DNA from 4 places in the Sporomusa aerivorans genome. Region 4 is predicted to be linked to each of the others. Evidence: riboswitches for the same ligand, from Rfam matches in the RefSeq annotation. Region 4 holds a riboswitch; each other region holds the start of a gene.
The links. A riboswitch is a leader RNA that binds a small molecule or an ion and turns the genes downstream of it on or off. The one in region 4 is predicted to bind cobalamin.

Region 1: linked by a shared signal. The riboswitch ahead of SATMO3_RS03335 (TonB-dependent receptor domain-containing protein) and the one ahead of nikB (nickel ABC transporter permease) in region 4 are both predicted to bind cobalamin.
Region 2: linked by a shared signal. The riboswitch ahead of SATMO3_RS07915 (nicotinate-nucleotide--dimethylbenzimidazole phosphoribosyltransferase) and the one ahead of nikB (nickel ABC transporter permease) in region 4 are both predicted to bind cobalamin.
Region 3: linked by a shared signal. The riboswitch ahead of SATMO3_RS05475 (ABC transporter substrate-binding protein) and the one ahead of nikB (nickel ABC transporter permease) in region 4 are both predicted to bind cobalamin.

What each region holds. Positions count from the first base shown of each region.
Region 1 is NZ_CP156926.1:725,211-728,343, reverse strand. It holds gene SATMO3_RS03335 (TonB-dependent receptor domain-containing protein) at 1-1,560, opposite strand, end outside; cobalamin riboswitch at 1,722-1,905, opposite strand; gene SATMO3_RS03330 (helix-turn-helix domain-containing protein) at 2,477-2,695, shown strand; gene SATMO3_RS03325 (helix-turn-helix domain-containing protein) at 2,664-3,041, shown strand.
Region 2 is NZ_CP156926.1:1,753,304-1,756,436, forward strand. It holds gene SATMO3_RS07910 (iron-containing alcohol dehydrogenase) at 1-910, opposite strand, end outside; cobalamin riboswitch at 1,197-1,398, shown strand; gene SATMO3_RS07915 (nicotinate-nucleotide--dimethylbenzimidazole phosphoribosyltransferase) at 1,498-2,532, shown strand; gene SATMO3_RS07920 (PocR ligand-binding domain-containing protein) at 2,630-3,133, shown strand, end outside.
Region 3 is NZ_CP156926.1:1,238,829-1,241,961, reverse strand. It holds gene SATMO3_RS05480 (FecCD family ABC transporter permease) at 1-821, opposite strand, end outside; gene SATMO3_RS05475 (ABC transporter substrate-binding protein) at 845-1,804, opposite strand; cobalamin riboswitch at 1,943-2,141, opposite strand; gene SATMO3_RS05470 (adenosylcobinamide amidohydrolase) at 2,493-3,133, opposite strand, start outside.
Region 4 is NZ_CP156926.1:1,031,031-1,034,163, reverse strand. It holds gene SATMO3_RS04675 (ABC transporter substrate-binding protein) at 1-75, opposite strand, end outside; gene nikC (nickel transporter permease) at 102-923, opposite strand; gene nikB (nickel ABC transporter permease) at 924-1,865, opposite strand; cobalamin riboswitch at 2,048-2,245, opposite strand; gene SATMO3_RS04660 (ABC transporter permease) at 2,687-3,133, opposite strand, start outside.

The sequences.
Region 1 (3,133 bases), 310 kb from region 4:
GACTGCCAAGCCGGCCTGGGGTTCATAGTACCAGCCATCCGGCAAGTCCCGGCGGTAGCCGTACCGGGCGCTGATACCGCTGGCCCAACTGCCGTACTTGGCCGTATTGACGCTGTCGCTGTCATGAAACCGGTAGTCGTTTTCGATTTTTGTCATCCGGGCAGCCAGGTCCAGATAGCGGCCATTGTGGCCAATCCAGGAAGCATAGGTGCCCATGCTCGTGCCGGTCAGGTCTCCCCGGCCTGTGGCGTAGCCGGTGCCGGCGTCCAGCTGGCCCAGCATCAGGCCGTAGTATAAGGTCCCGTTATAGAAGTCGCCCTCCCGGGCCTTATCAAATCCGGCCTGCAGTCCGTTGTAGCTTTGGCTGACGCTGCGCCCGTACGCGCCGCGGCTGTTCAGTTTCCCCCGGAAGCTATGGGCCCATACCCCTTCACTCACCGGCCTGTCCGCCGCGCCGGCAAGGGACGGCGCGTCTGTATTGCCGTAATGCCGGGCATGCAGCTCATCCATGCGGGTGAAGAGATTGCCCTCTTCAATACGCCAGATATTGCGGTAAGTCAGTTGGGCATCACTGGCCATTTTGCCGGATTCGGAGATAACACCGGTATTATAGGCTTTGAGCGCCACCAGCACGGCCTTGCCGGCATGCAGGTTGTTCCAGTCGATGACCGGCACCAGTTCATAGAGCCTGAGAGGTCCATCCATCAGTGACGCCTGGCCCACGACATTGACCTTGCTGTAATCGGCGGCGCTGAAGTCGGCGGCTATGTAGTTATCATAGTTACCGGGAGCGCTCAGCGCCAACGTCTTGCGCTCATAGATCGAGCCTACGCCCCTGACCAGCTCTTTCCAGGCCGGGTCATAGGCGGACTGGATATAGACCGTGCCGCCCGCTCCCTCAAGTTGTTTGACGGTTATACTTGCCCCAGTGAAACCGCCATTGCCGCCAATGAGTTTTATATTGGTATTGATACGAAAGACCGCATCCCCGGCCAGCGTTAATTTATCAATCGTAAAATGATACCCGGCTATCTGCTTTTGCGTGTTGTCGAACCCGCCGGGAAACTGGGACGTGGGCAGATAGAGCAAAGCCTGACGTCCGGCCAAATCCAGCATGCTGCCGGCATTCAGGGTAAGGTCGCTGACCGTAGCGTATACGACCAGAGCATTCGTTGCCGGGGTCCGCATGTCCAGGGGACGCCATCGTTCGCCGGCATTCAAGGTTATGGCCGTCAGATACTTCTTGGACGTGCCGGCCAGGTGGCCATTGCCGCCGACAGCACTCGTGGAGGTCCAGGTATCATAGCCGTCCACCAGTCCAATATATGTCCAGGTATTCTTGGTGTCGGCCGGCGGCGTAAACGCAGCCGCCGTATGGATAAACAGCGCTGCTATGTTCAGCGCCAGCAACCAGACCAGGCTGAGCACTATGCATTTGGCCCCGCGCACGCCGCTGCTGCAGCGGACCGATTTCATCCGGCCGGTGCTTTTCGCCAGCTCGGACACCACCTGCCAGCAGGCGCGGGCCCGGTTCCAAATGATTTTATAGATATGGTTCAAAGGTGATCATTCCTTTATCTTGTTCTCTCCCTGTGGTATTCTTTGGCCTATCGCTTCGAAGAGCGATGCAATAAAAAAAACTCCCGCAACGGAAGTTTTACAGCAAATTCACCGGGATTGTCCGGTAATCTTATAATCTCCTCCCCGTCGCTCGCAGGTAACATGGTGATTGTCGGACAGGCAGTTCTCCTGACTCCGGTTCATCGCTGTCCCGCGCCTTCCCAAAGCTGACGCTCCAGTGGCCAATATGCGAGACTACTCCCCGTTACAGTGGCGGGACCGCGCCGGTATTTCACCGGACTTCCCTATTAAGCCCTTGCGGGCACCTATCCCAAGATATTCGGTTGTTCTTTCGGTTTCAACTTATGACGTATAGTCGTGGATTATGACTGTTTTTATCCTCTCAGTAAAAACATTTTTTCCAGGGGACTCTTTCACTACACTTCGGTGCGGACATAATTTCCGTGCATTTTCTCAGCACCTGGATTGAAGCCGGGTGCTGTCTGCGCTATAATGGAGACAATCGTATGTGGAACACACCCCTGTTTTCCGTTCGATTGTCTCCATTGGCAGCTGTTGCTCCAACGTGACGTTGGGTGACAAGTGTCTTTTGGACACATTTCTAGGTATACTTTGCCCTTGGTTGGCGGCTTATTGAGATAAGCCTGCTGTGGTTTAGGTTGCTCTTTTAGCTGCCTCCTTTCTGCTGTACTAGAATTTAGCTAGAAGTACATATTTTCGGCTACCCAGGTGCTTGTCTGCACATCAAAGGTAGCAAGGTACGCCAAATAAGCAGCATGTTATTAAATCATATCTTTAATCCAATACCCTTTGCGCAATTAAATTGCACTACAAATCATTATAGTGCAATTTAATTACACAGTCAATACTTTTACTTGAAACGGTGTGTGATTTGATGCCATCTTTTGGTGAACGTTTAAGTCATTTACGAAAATCACGAAAGCTGAAAGCTGAGGATTTGGCAGATGCTGTTGGAGTCAAACGTCGGATCATATTTATGTATGAGAAAAACGAGTCAAAACCAAGCTTTGAAGTTCTTATCTCCTTTGCCGAGTATTTCGACGTGTCTCTGGATTACTTGGTTGGCAGATCAGACGAAGCTCGAAGAAAATAAAAGTTGCAAGGCAGAAGCCTTCATCATTTCATTTAAACTTCTTTGTGCCATTTGCACACTTCATATACATATTATAAATGTGCAATTGGCACAAAGTCAATTATTTTTAAGGAATGATTGCATGATTTTATCAATATTGGCGGAAAGACTTAAATATTTACGTGAACACCGTGACCTTAAGTTAAAAGAAGTATCTCAGGCTGTTGGTATCACACCAAGCGCCGTTGGATCACTAGAACACGGAAGAAGACCTATAAGTGTCGAGACACTTATTAAAATGTCTAATTTCTATGGTGTGTCTACTGATTGGCTACTAGGGTTAACAGATAATCCCAAAAGAAATTAGTTCGAAGTAACTCGCTATTTTTTTTGTATGCCTTGTCTTAATATTGACTGGTGCCTGCTGCATTATAAATAGATATATCTAATCCTGTGACT
Region 2 (3,133 bases), 720 kb from region 4:
GATCGGCGTATTTGGTTACGGCTGCCGGCAGGTTAAATTCCATAACTGCCGGTAACAGGATGGCATTGCACAGTCCGTGCGGCAGATTATAAAAGCCGCCAAGCTGATGCGCCAGGGCATGTACATATCCCAGGCTCGCGTTATTGAAGGCGATTCCCGCCAGGTATTCAGCGTAAACCATGGCTTCTCTGGATCTTAAATCGTTGCCGTCGCAGTAGGCTGTGGCCAGATTGCCGACAATTAGCTCAACAGCTTTTACCGCTTTGCAGTCGGTTACCGGTGTGGCGTTTGTCGACACATAAGCCTCGATGGCATGAGTCAGCGCGTCCATGCCGGTGGCTGCCGTCAGACCAGGCGGCATACCGGTCATAAGTTCGGCGTCGCTGACGGCAATGATGGGAGTGACATGCCAATCGTTAATTGTCATTTTTACATGACGTTCTTCATCGGTGATGACACAGAAGCGGGTCAGCTCGCTGCCTGTACCGGCCGTAGTATTAATGGCGATAAGCGGCGCTGCCCGTTTCTGGGATTTGTTTAAGCCTTCGTAATGAGCGATTTCGCCGCCATTGGTAGCTAAGAGCGCAATAGCTTTGGCGCAGTCGTGAGGCGAGCCGCCGCCAAACGAAATCAAAAAGTCGCAGCCGTTATCCCTGAGGAGTTTTAGCCCGTAATTGACCTGATTCACGGTGGGGTTGGGAGAAACATCTTTGTAGATTATATAAAATATACCTTCCTCGTCAAGTAGTGCCAGGAGTTTGTCAATCAAGCCGGTCTCGACAAGAACCTTATCGCTGACGATCAGCGCTTTGCGAAACAGCATTGGTTTGATGTAACTGGTGATTCGCTCCGTGCAGCCTGTTCCCAGTATACTAATCGGTGTCATAAAATATTCAAAGATCTTTTTCATTGACCACAGCCCCCCTTTTCCTTTAAGTTCTTAAAAACAATAACACCGTTTTTTTATTTATGCAAGATCCCGGACGGCAGTTGGCGCGATGTCGGCAATAAAGTGACAAATCACAACAACTGACAACCATATGGCAGATACCGTAACAGGCTATGTCAGTAAGAGCAAGACCGGGGAAATAGTACTTTTTTGGCCAAATGCTTTAACATCTTGCGACAAGCTCCAAAGTGGTAGACAGCAGAATGCTTTAGGTGTAAAATTGAGCCATCAAAGAAACAACAAATTTAATATATGCCACCATACAGGTGCCTCTTATCAGATAAGAGGAGAATAGGGAAGTTCGGAAGGATTGCTCACAATCCTTAAACGACGCGGTCGCGCCACTGTAATCGGGGAGAAATATCCTACTATGCCACCGGGAACCGGGAAGGCCAGGATGTTTTTATGATCCGTAAGCCAGGAGACCTGCCTGTCTTGGCTGTTATTTACCCCCGCGCCAGGGGTAGTACCGGAAGGACAGGATTTTAAGAAGATAAAACCCTAGCCCTTTTGGGCCAGGGACTTTTTATTTTAAAGGGGGAAATGGCATGAATTATCGGAGTGCAGTAGACGAACTGGTGGATGGTGCAGCAAAACCGGTTAACAGTCTGGGGCTGTTAGAAAAAGTATTTAAAAAAATGTTATTGGCTTGGGGTACGATGCACCCGGAAATTAAACCCTATCATTTGATTTTTGCCGCCGATAACGGAGTTGTGGAAGAAGGCGTTGTTACCTTTCCGGATGAGATCACCTACCTGCAGGCGCAAAACATGGTAGACGGGCGAGCCACTATCAGCTGCTTCTGCACGGCTAATCAGGTGCCTTACTCGGTCATTGACATTGGTATTAAAAATGAAAAACGGGTAGGCATAGACCGGCGGGTGGCAGCCGGCAGCAAGAACTTCATGAAAACCGAAGCCATGACGCGGGACGAATTTGCTAAAGCGTGGCGTATCGGTCAGGAAATGGTGGGGTATGCCGTGGACCAACATGGTGCTAACCTGATTTCCTTTGGGGAAATGGGCATCGGCAATACAACAACTTCGTCGGCTGTGCTCCATGCCATGACCGGTATATTACCCGAATTTGTTGTTGGCTACGGCGCCAGCGGTCCTAACAGCGATGTGCTGAAAAGAAAATGTGTGGTTGTGGCCAAAGGCGTGGAGCGGCACCGCGAAACCTTCAAATGCATTGAAGATATTCTCCGCTGTGTTGGCGGTTTTGATATTGTGGCGATTTGCGCGGGAATGACCGAGTGTGCAAACCGGAAAATTCCGTTTGTGATTGACGGTTTTATTACGGCTGTGGCATTTGCTTGCGCATCCCGTATTCAAAAAGAGGTTGAAAACTTTGGCTTGCCTTCCCATCTTTCCAAGGAACCGGGGATGAGCTATGCCATGATCTTAGGCAATATCCTGGCCGATGATGTTCCTATCCGGGCAAACATGGCCTTGGGAGAAGGGACCGGAGCCATTTTAATGATTGGTATGCTTAAAACCATGGCTTATACCATGTATAATATGGCCAGACTCTCTGATTTCGAATTAAGTAATCCGCAATCAGAGCAATTGGCAGCCATTTAGCGACACTTTTTGACGATTGTCTGCGCGCTTAGGCAGGAATCGGCAGCTGGAACAGCTAAAATAACCTCTTACGAAAGTGTTCGCAGGGGGAAATATAGTGCAAAACTATAAACGGTTTGTTTTGTCGGAAATTGTTAATACCCAGATACTGCAGGAGATTCAGGACAAGTTTTCGGAGACTACAGGCATTTCAGCTGTTGTGGTTGACGCCGATGGCAAACCTGTGACCAGACCCAGCAAATTTACCGAGTTTTGCGATTATGTCCGGTCCTTTCCCATAGGATTAGCCCGCTGCATGGCCTGTGATGACCGGGGTGGCCGCGCCGCCGTGGAAAGACAGCGTCCGGTCGTGTATCACTGCCATGGCGGGCTGACCGATTTCGCCGCGCCCATTATTGTGCAAAACGAGTATGTCGGAGCGTTGCTGGCCGGACAGGTCGTTTTACCGCAGCAGGGGTATGATGCCAAAGAGGAAATGTTTAACCGCTTATTGCCGGCGGGCATGGATACCGCCATTTTGTCAGACTTGTTTGACAAAGTGGCCATTATTCCGGAAAACCGGCTTAAAGCGGCTGCCGATTTGCTGCATATCATGGCCAAC
Region 3 (3,133 bases), 210 kb from region 4:
AGACCGACAAAGCCGATATTACCGCTGACACAGACTGCCGTGGCCGCAATCAGGGAAGCGATCAGCAGTAAAAGCAGCCGGTAAGGAACGATTGCCAGGCCTACAGCCCTTGCCTCCGTTTCCCCCAAGACAAGAATGTTAAGATGGCGCGACAGCAAAATCAGCAGGGCAATCCCCAGGCTAATGGGCCAGAAAGCGATATATACATGTTCCCAGCGCCGGAAATCAAGACTGCCGATCATCCAGAACAGATACTGCTGCACCTTCTGTTCGTTAATATAGGTTAAGATGCCGGCAGTAAAGGCGCCTGAGATTATACTTACGGCCACGCCGGCCAAAAGCAGCGGCATCACCGGAATCTTTCCCTGCCGCATCACCAGCGAGACAGTGATACCGGCAGCGCATACCGCACCAATGAAAGCAAACAGCGGCATATAAAAAAGATTCAAAAATCCAATGCCGGAAGCAATGGCAATGACGGCGCCGGCAGCCGCACCGCCTGATACGCCGATAATACCGGGATCTGCCAAATAATTGCCGAAAATCCCCTGCATGACGGCACCGGAAACAGCCAGGGCGGCGCCGGCCATGATGCCAATCAAAGTGCGCGGCATACGTATCTGCCACAAAATAGACTGTTGCTCCAGCGTAAAATCGTCTGCACCGAAGCCAGGCAGATATAGCTGATAGCCCAGCACAGCAACTGTCCCGGCTAAAGGAATTTCAACCTGCCCCAGCATAAGCGAGAGACTTGTGGCAAGCAAAAAAGCTGCCAGCAGCAGGAGAATCTTGCTCTGATTTCGTTTATATAGCGTCAGCATGATGACCTTCTTTATGAAAAAAATTAAAAAAGCTCCGGATAGGCTGTCCGGGCGAATACCTCAATACTCTCAACAACATGCTGCGAACCTACGTAGCGAAAGCGGTCGGAAACCAGCTTCACCTGATCATTGCGAACGGCGGCAACATGCTGCAGGGCCGGATCTGTCATAATCTGCCGCCGGTAGGTGTCGACATCACTGTGCCCGTCATAATTCCAGGTAGGCAAAAGAAAGATATCCGGATTTGCGGCAATAATTTGTTCCTTGGACAGGCGGTTTTCGCCCTGGTCGCTGCCGGCCAGGAGAGCGCCGTTACGCAAATGGGCATATTGGAAGATATCTGCCAGCAAATTGTTTCTGTTGCCGATAACACCGATAAAATCAAAAGCCATCGCACATTTGCTGTTAGCCGGAGTGACTGGGACCAATCTTGCTTCAATTTGCCGCAACCGCTTTTCCATTTGGGCAATCATGCGCTGCCCCTGTTCCTCTTCCCGCACCGCGCGGGCTAAACTTATAATTCTTTGTTTAACCTCCGGCAAGTTTTTCGGACTTTTGGAAATATATACAGGAATGCCGACTTCTCTCAGTGTCTGTACTGCTTCCGGCCGCAGGGTACCTGGCGCCGCTAAGATCAGATCCGGCCGGAGCGCAATGAGCGCCTCGGCATAGGGTACGGCCCGTTGACCCACTCTGGCAGCCTGCTCGGCGGTAATAAAAGTGATTTCCGGATCGCCGGCATGCCGGCTAAAAGCCAGAATCCGCTCCTGCGCCACCAGTTCCAAAATAATCTCATCCACGCTATAAGCAAGCGACACAATGCGTTTGGGCTTATCCGCCAGCAGCATGGTATACCCGCTATCGTCCGTTACAGTATAACCGCTGCGGGCACTGACCGTTTTATCGGCAACCGGTCTGGCGGGGCAGCCGGTAAGCAGCAGACAAAGCGAGCAAAGAGCCGCCAGATATAAAAACTGTTTCATTTTCTATTCCTCATTGTAAACTCACTAAGACATCAAAAGACCTCTCCCGTATAAAACGGAAGAGGTCTGCAGCAACACAGTAAACCAGTAAATTTTCAATAAAACTGTGCGAATCCCCTCCCCATCTCTCGTGGCTCAAGCGGTGATTGTCAAACAGGCAGTTCTTCTGGCTCCGGATCATGATAGTGTTTGCGCCTTCCCAGATGACAATCATCCAGTGACCTAATGCAAACCTACTCCCCGATACAGCGGCGGGACCGCGGCGGGATCAGCAAAACTGCTTAACCGCACTTCTCTATTAAGCCCCTTGCGGGGCACCTGTTTCGCCTTTCTTACAAGGCATATGAAATTATATTATTTACATTATTTTAACATTTTATGAGCGAAATTGTCAAATATAAACTAATTTAGACAATGTTTTCCACAATCATCGGGTTTAAAGGGGTCAGGGTTTAAAGGGGTCAGGGTTTAAAGGGGTCAGGCTTGAGTTACATATGACATTGACTTATTCCTCTCCATCTTTAATGTCAATTAACTCTTGCCAAATCCTTGTAATATTGGCTGGGACAATTTGCAGTACTTTGGTTGACTGCGTCCTTGTCCGTCCTTGTCATTAGACCTCTCTCTATTGCTTCATAACATTCGCAGTGTATCCTAAGTCAATTTTAATAACTCAAGCCTGACCCTATTACTCCCTCTCGCTCAGACCGGTCAGCATGGTTTCGGTGAAGGCATCGGCAGAACTTTGTATAGCCTGCTGTGAAATGACTGGTGTCGGAGCTTCCAAGGCGGGTATCCGGTCAAGCCGGTCCGCTACAATCTTCACAACCAGTGCCGACCAGGCCCGGATATCGGCTGTCAGTTCGCCGGTAGCTACCGACGGGGCTAACACCTGATACTTGCCTGCGGTCAAAACAAGCAGGTCATTGCCGGCCTGGGCCAGTTCGCCGCCACTCAGCAACTGCCACTGATTCTGATCTAAGAGGTGAACATACAGTGACGTACCGGTCACCAGTTCCGCCTCCTTGTCCAGTTGGCGCAGGACTGCCGCAAAACGCTGTCTGTTAATGGCTCCGTATTCCTCCAGATACTGCTGATACAAGCTTTCCTCGGTCACGCCGAAGCGGTTCATACGCCGCAGCATACTGTGCTGTTTTTGCGGGGACAGGCCGCTTTGCCGCAGCAAGGCTTCCTTGACGGCCTGTTTGACGGTGCGGCCGATCAGTTCCCCCAGTTTGGCATGTTTGCCCGCATCCTCAAGAAAAAGCGACGAACCCGGGTTGGTGATCACTATAGTCTGGTCTGTCCCCGAACCGGTGGCCAGTCCGT
Region 4 (3,133 bases):
GCCGCAGCCTGCCATAAAGACCGCCGACATGCAAATCATCAGCAACACACAAATAAATCTTCCCAAGCCCTTCATAAACCTCACCCTTTCTATGTTCTCACTCAGTTTGCCCGCTGCGGATCCATGATGTCGCGCAGGCTGTCTCCCCAAAGGTTAAAGATTGCTACAACTGCCAGAATCGCAGCCCCCGGATAAATCATCAGCCAGGGAGCCGTCTGGATATGCTGTCTGCCCTCGTTGAGCATAAGCCCCCATTCCGGTGTCGGCGGCTGCGCGCCAAAGCCCAGAAAGGACAATCCGGCAAGTTCCATGATCATCGTACCGATATCCATGGCGGCCGTCACAACAATGGTTGGCAGGATATTCGGCAAAATATGGCGCCAAAGGATGTGGAGCGGTCTTGTTCCATTGGTTACGGCTGCCGCGATAAAATCACGTTCACGCAGCTTCAGGGTAAGGCTGCGTCCCAAACGCGCATATTTTGTCCAGCTCACGGCCGCCAGCGCCAGAATTGTATTGAGTATATTCCCGCCCAGCATGCCGGCAATGGCAATAGCCAGCACGATGCCCGGAAAAGCCAGCATCATATCCACAATGCGCATAAGCACTGTATCCACCTTGCCGCCCGAGTAGCCGGCGACCACACCAACGAATGTCCCTATCACCGAAATAATGGCGACTAGCGATAGCGTCATTAAAAGGGAGGTCCGCGTCCCGTAGAGAATTCGCGATAAGCAGTCACGCCCGAGCTTGTCCGTACCGAACAGGTGCTCCGCCGACGGCGCCTGCAGCGACTGCCGCATCACCGCATCATACGGGTCGTAAGGAGCCAGCCATGGCGCCAATACCGCCAGGCCTGCAATCATTAGAACCAAAAACGTAAACAGTCCAAACAGGAATTTATCTTTTGTCCAAAACGACACTCAGCGCCCTCCTTTCTTCAGCCGCGGATCAAGATATGTATAGGAGATATCAACCAGCAGATTAATCCCCATATACAAAACAGCAATCCAGAGGACAAAGCCCTGTACCAGCGGATAATCACGCATCTCTATGGCATGTACAGCCATCTTGCCAAGTCCCGGCCAGGAGAAGACCATCTCAATAACAGCCACGCCGCCCAACAGCCAGCCAATCGACAGGCCCAGGAGCGTAATGAGCGGCAGACATGCATTCGGCAGCACATGCCGCCAGAGAATTTTCCGCATGGGAAAGCCTCGCGTCCGGGCACCAATGATATAATCCTGTCCCAGTTCCTCCAAAACCGCCGTACGCACCTGCCGCGTGTATTTAGCCGACATCGCAATGGCCAGCGTTAACGCGGGAAGCACCATCCGGTCCGGCGACACCACACCGCCTGCTATCGGGAAAAGCCTCAGCTTCAGCCCCAAAACGTACAGCAGGATAAGCCCTACCCAAAAGCTCGGCATAGACACGCCTAAAAACGAAATGCCGCGAATCAGATAATCAGCGGTACGGTTTCGATATACCGCCGACAGGATCCCGCACGGAACCGAGATCAACAGCATCATTACCAGAGCCGAGCCTGCCAGTACCAACGTTCCCGGCAGGCATTGCCAGAGCCGGTCGGCTACCGGCATCTTCGCCGAATAGGACATGCCCATATCCCCCTGCAAAACACCGGCAAGCCAGCGGACGTACTGTACATGAAACGGCTGATCCAGCCCCAGCTGTGCCCGCGTCTCGGCAATCGTTTCCTCCGAAACAATGGTATCGCCCACCTCCAGCAGCATCTCTACCGGATCTCCCGGCGACAGATACATCAGACAAAACGTCAGGAAGCTGACACCGAGAAGAGTAATAACCATCTGCGCCAAGCGATGCACAAGCTCTTTTCTCTTCAAATCACCATCTCCTCTCTGTCAAAAAATAAAAATCCGTATAGAATCGTTTTCTTAACTAAAAGAAAAGGATTCTATACGGATACAGACAGACTGCCCATTCAGGCGCAGTGCAGTTATATGCAGACAATCAGAAAAAGCATAGACTGCGCCTACACATCCATTTCCTTATCACTCGTAAGTCAACAATGAATCTTATTATAAGCAGGCTTTCTGGCTCATAGATCATAACCTTCGCTTCCGTCTTCCCAGAGTTTCCTCCAGTGACGCTCTTTTGAAGCAGGCTCCCTATTTACAGCTGCGGGACAGCACAGGATTTTCACCCGTTTTCCTCTCATCGCTCAGCAGCAAATGCTGCCGACACTTATAACGTTCTATATAAAATTGTCATTAATAAGCAAAATTAGCCATTAAATATTATGTTTACTATTATATAAATGCGCTTTGGCATTTGTCAATCCAATATTTTACTATATTAACTATAAATAATCAATATATCCTTTGTTTTTATTGACGATGACGATTTTTGATACAAACTACACTACGTGAGTTATAACTCATTTATCCTGTAACTAACCCGCACTAAGACTCCTACATCTATAAGCGGGAGATAAGTGCGGCTAAGTTCCTGGATAAGGGCGACTAAACTTCAGGTGGGGTTAAAACCCCATCTGAAGCTAAGTCTACTTTATCGTCTGTATTGCAGGCGATTGGCGACAATGCGTCGCTTTTTCCGCAACATTTATCATTGCATTTTATTCTGGATAAAAAAAATCTACTGCCAATTTGTCAGTAGATTGTATAACTATTTTATATTTATTTAATTATTCATACCGCAATGCATCAATCGGATTCAATAGTGCGGCCTTCCGGGCAGGGTAAAGTCCAAAAAACAGGCCAATCCCAACGGAAAACGCGAATGATATGATAATCGGCATGGATGTAATCACGGTATTCCAGCCGGCAACAGAGGAAATGGCATATGAAGCGCCAATTCCTGTGGCGATGCCGATTGCCCCGCCAATGACGCCGATAACAATGGCTTCAATGAGAAACTGCATGAGGATATTGGCATATCTGGCTCCCAGGGCCTTGCGGATACCAATCTCCCGGGTTCGCTCGGTGACAGACACCAGCATAATGTTCATAATGCCGATACCGCCGACCAAAAGGGAAATGGCCGCTATACTGCCTAACAGCAGGGTAATGGTCGCTGTCGTTTCCTGGGCGGTAGCCATGACGCTGGCCAGATTACGCACGGTAAAGTCATC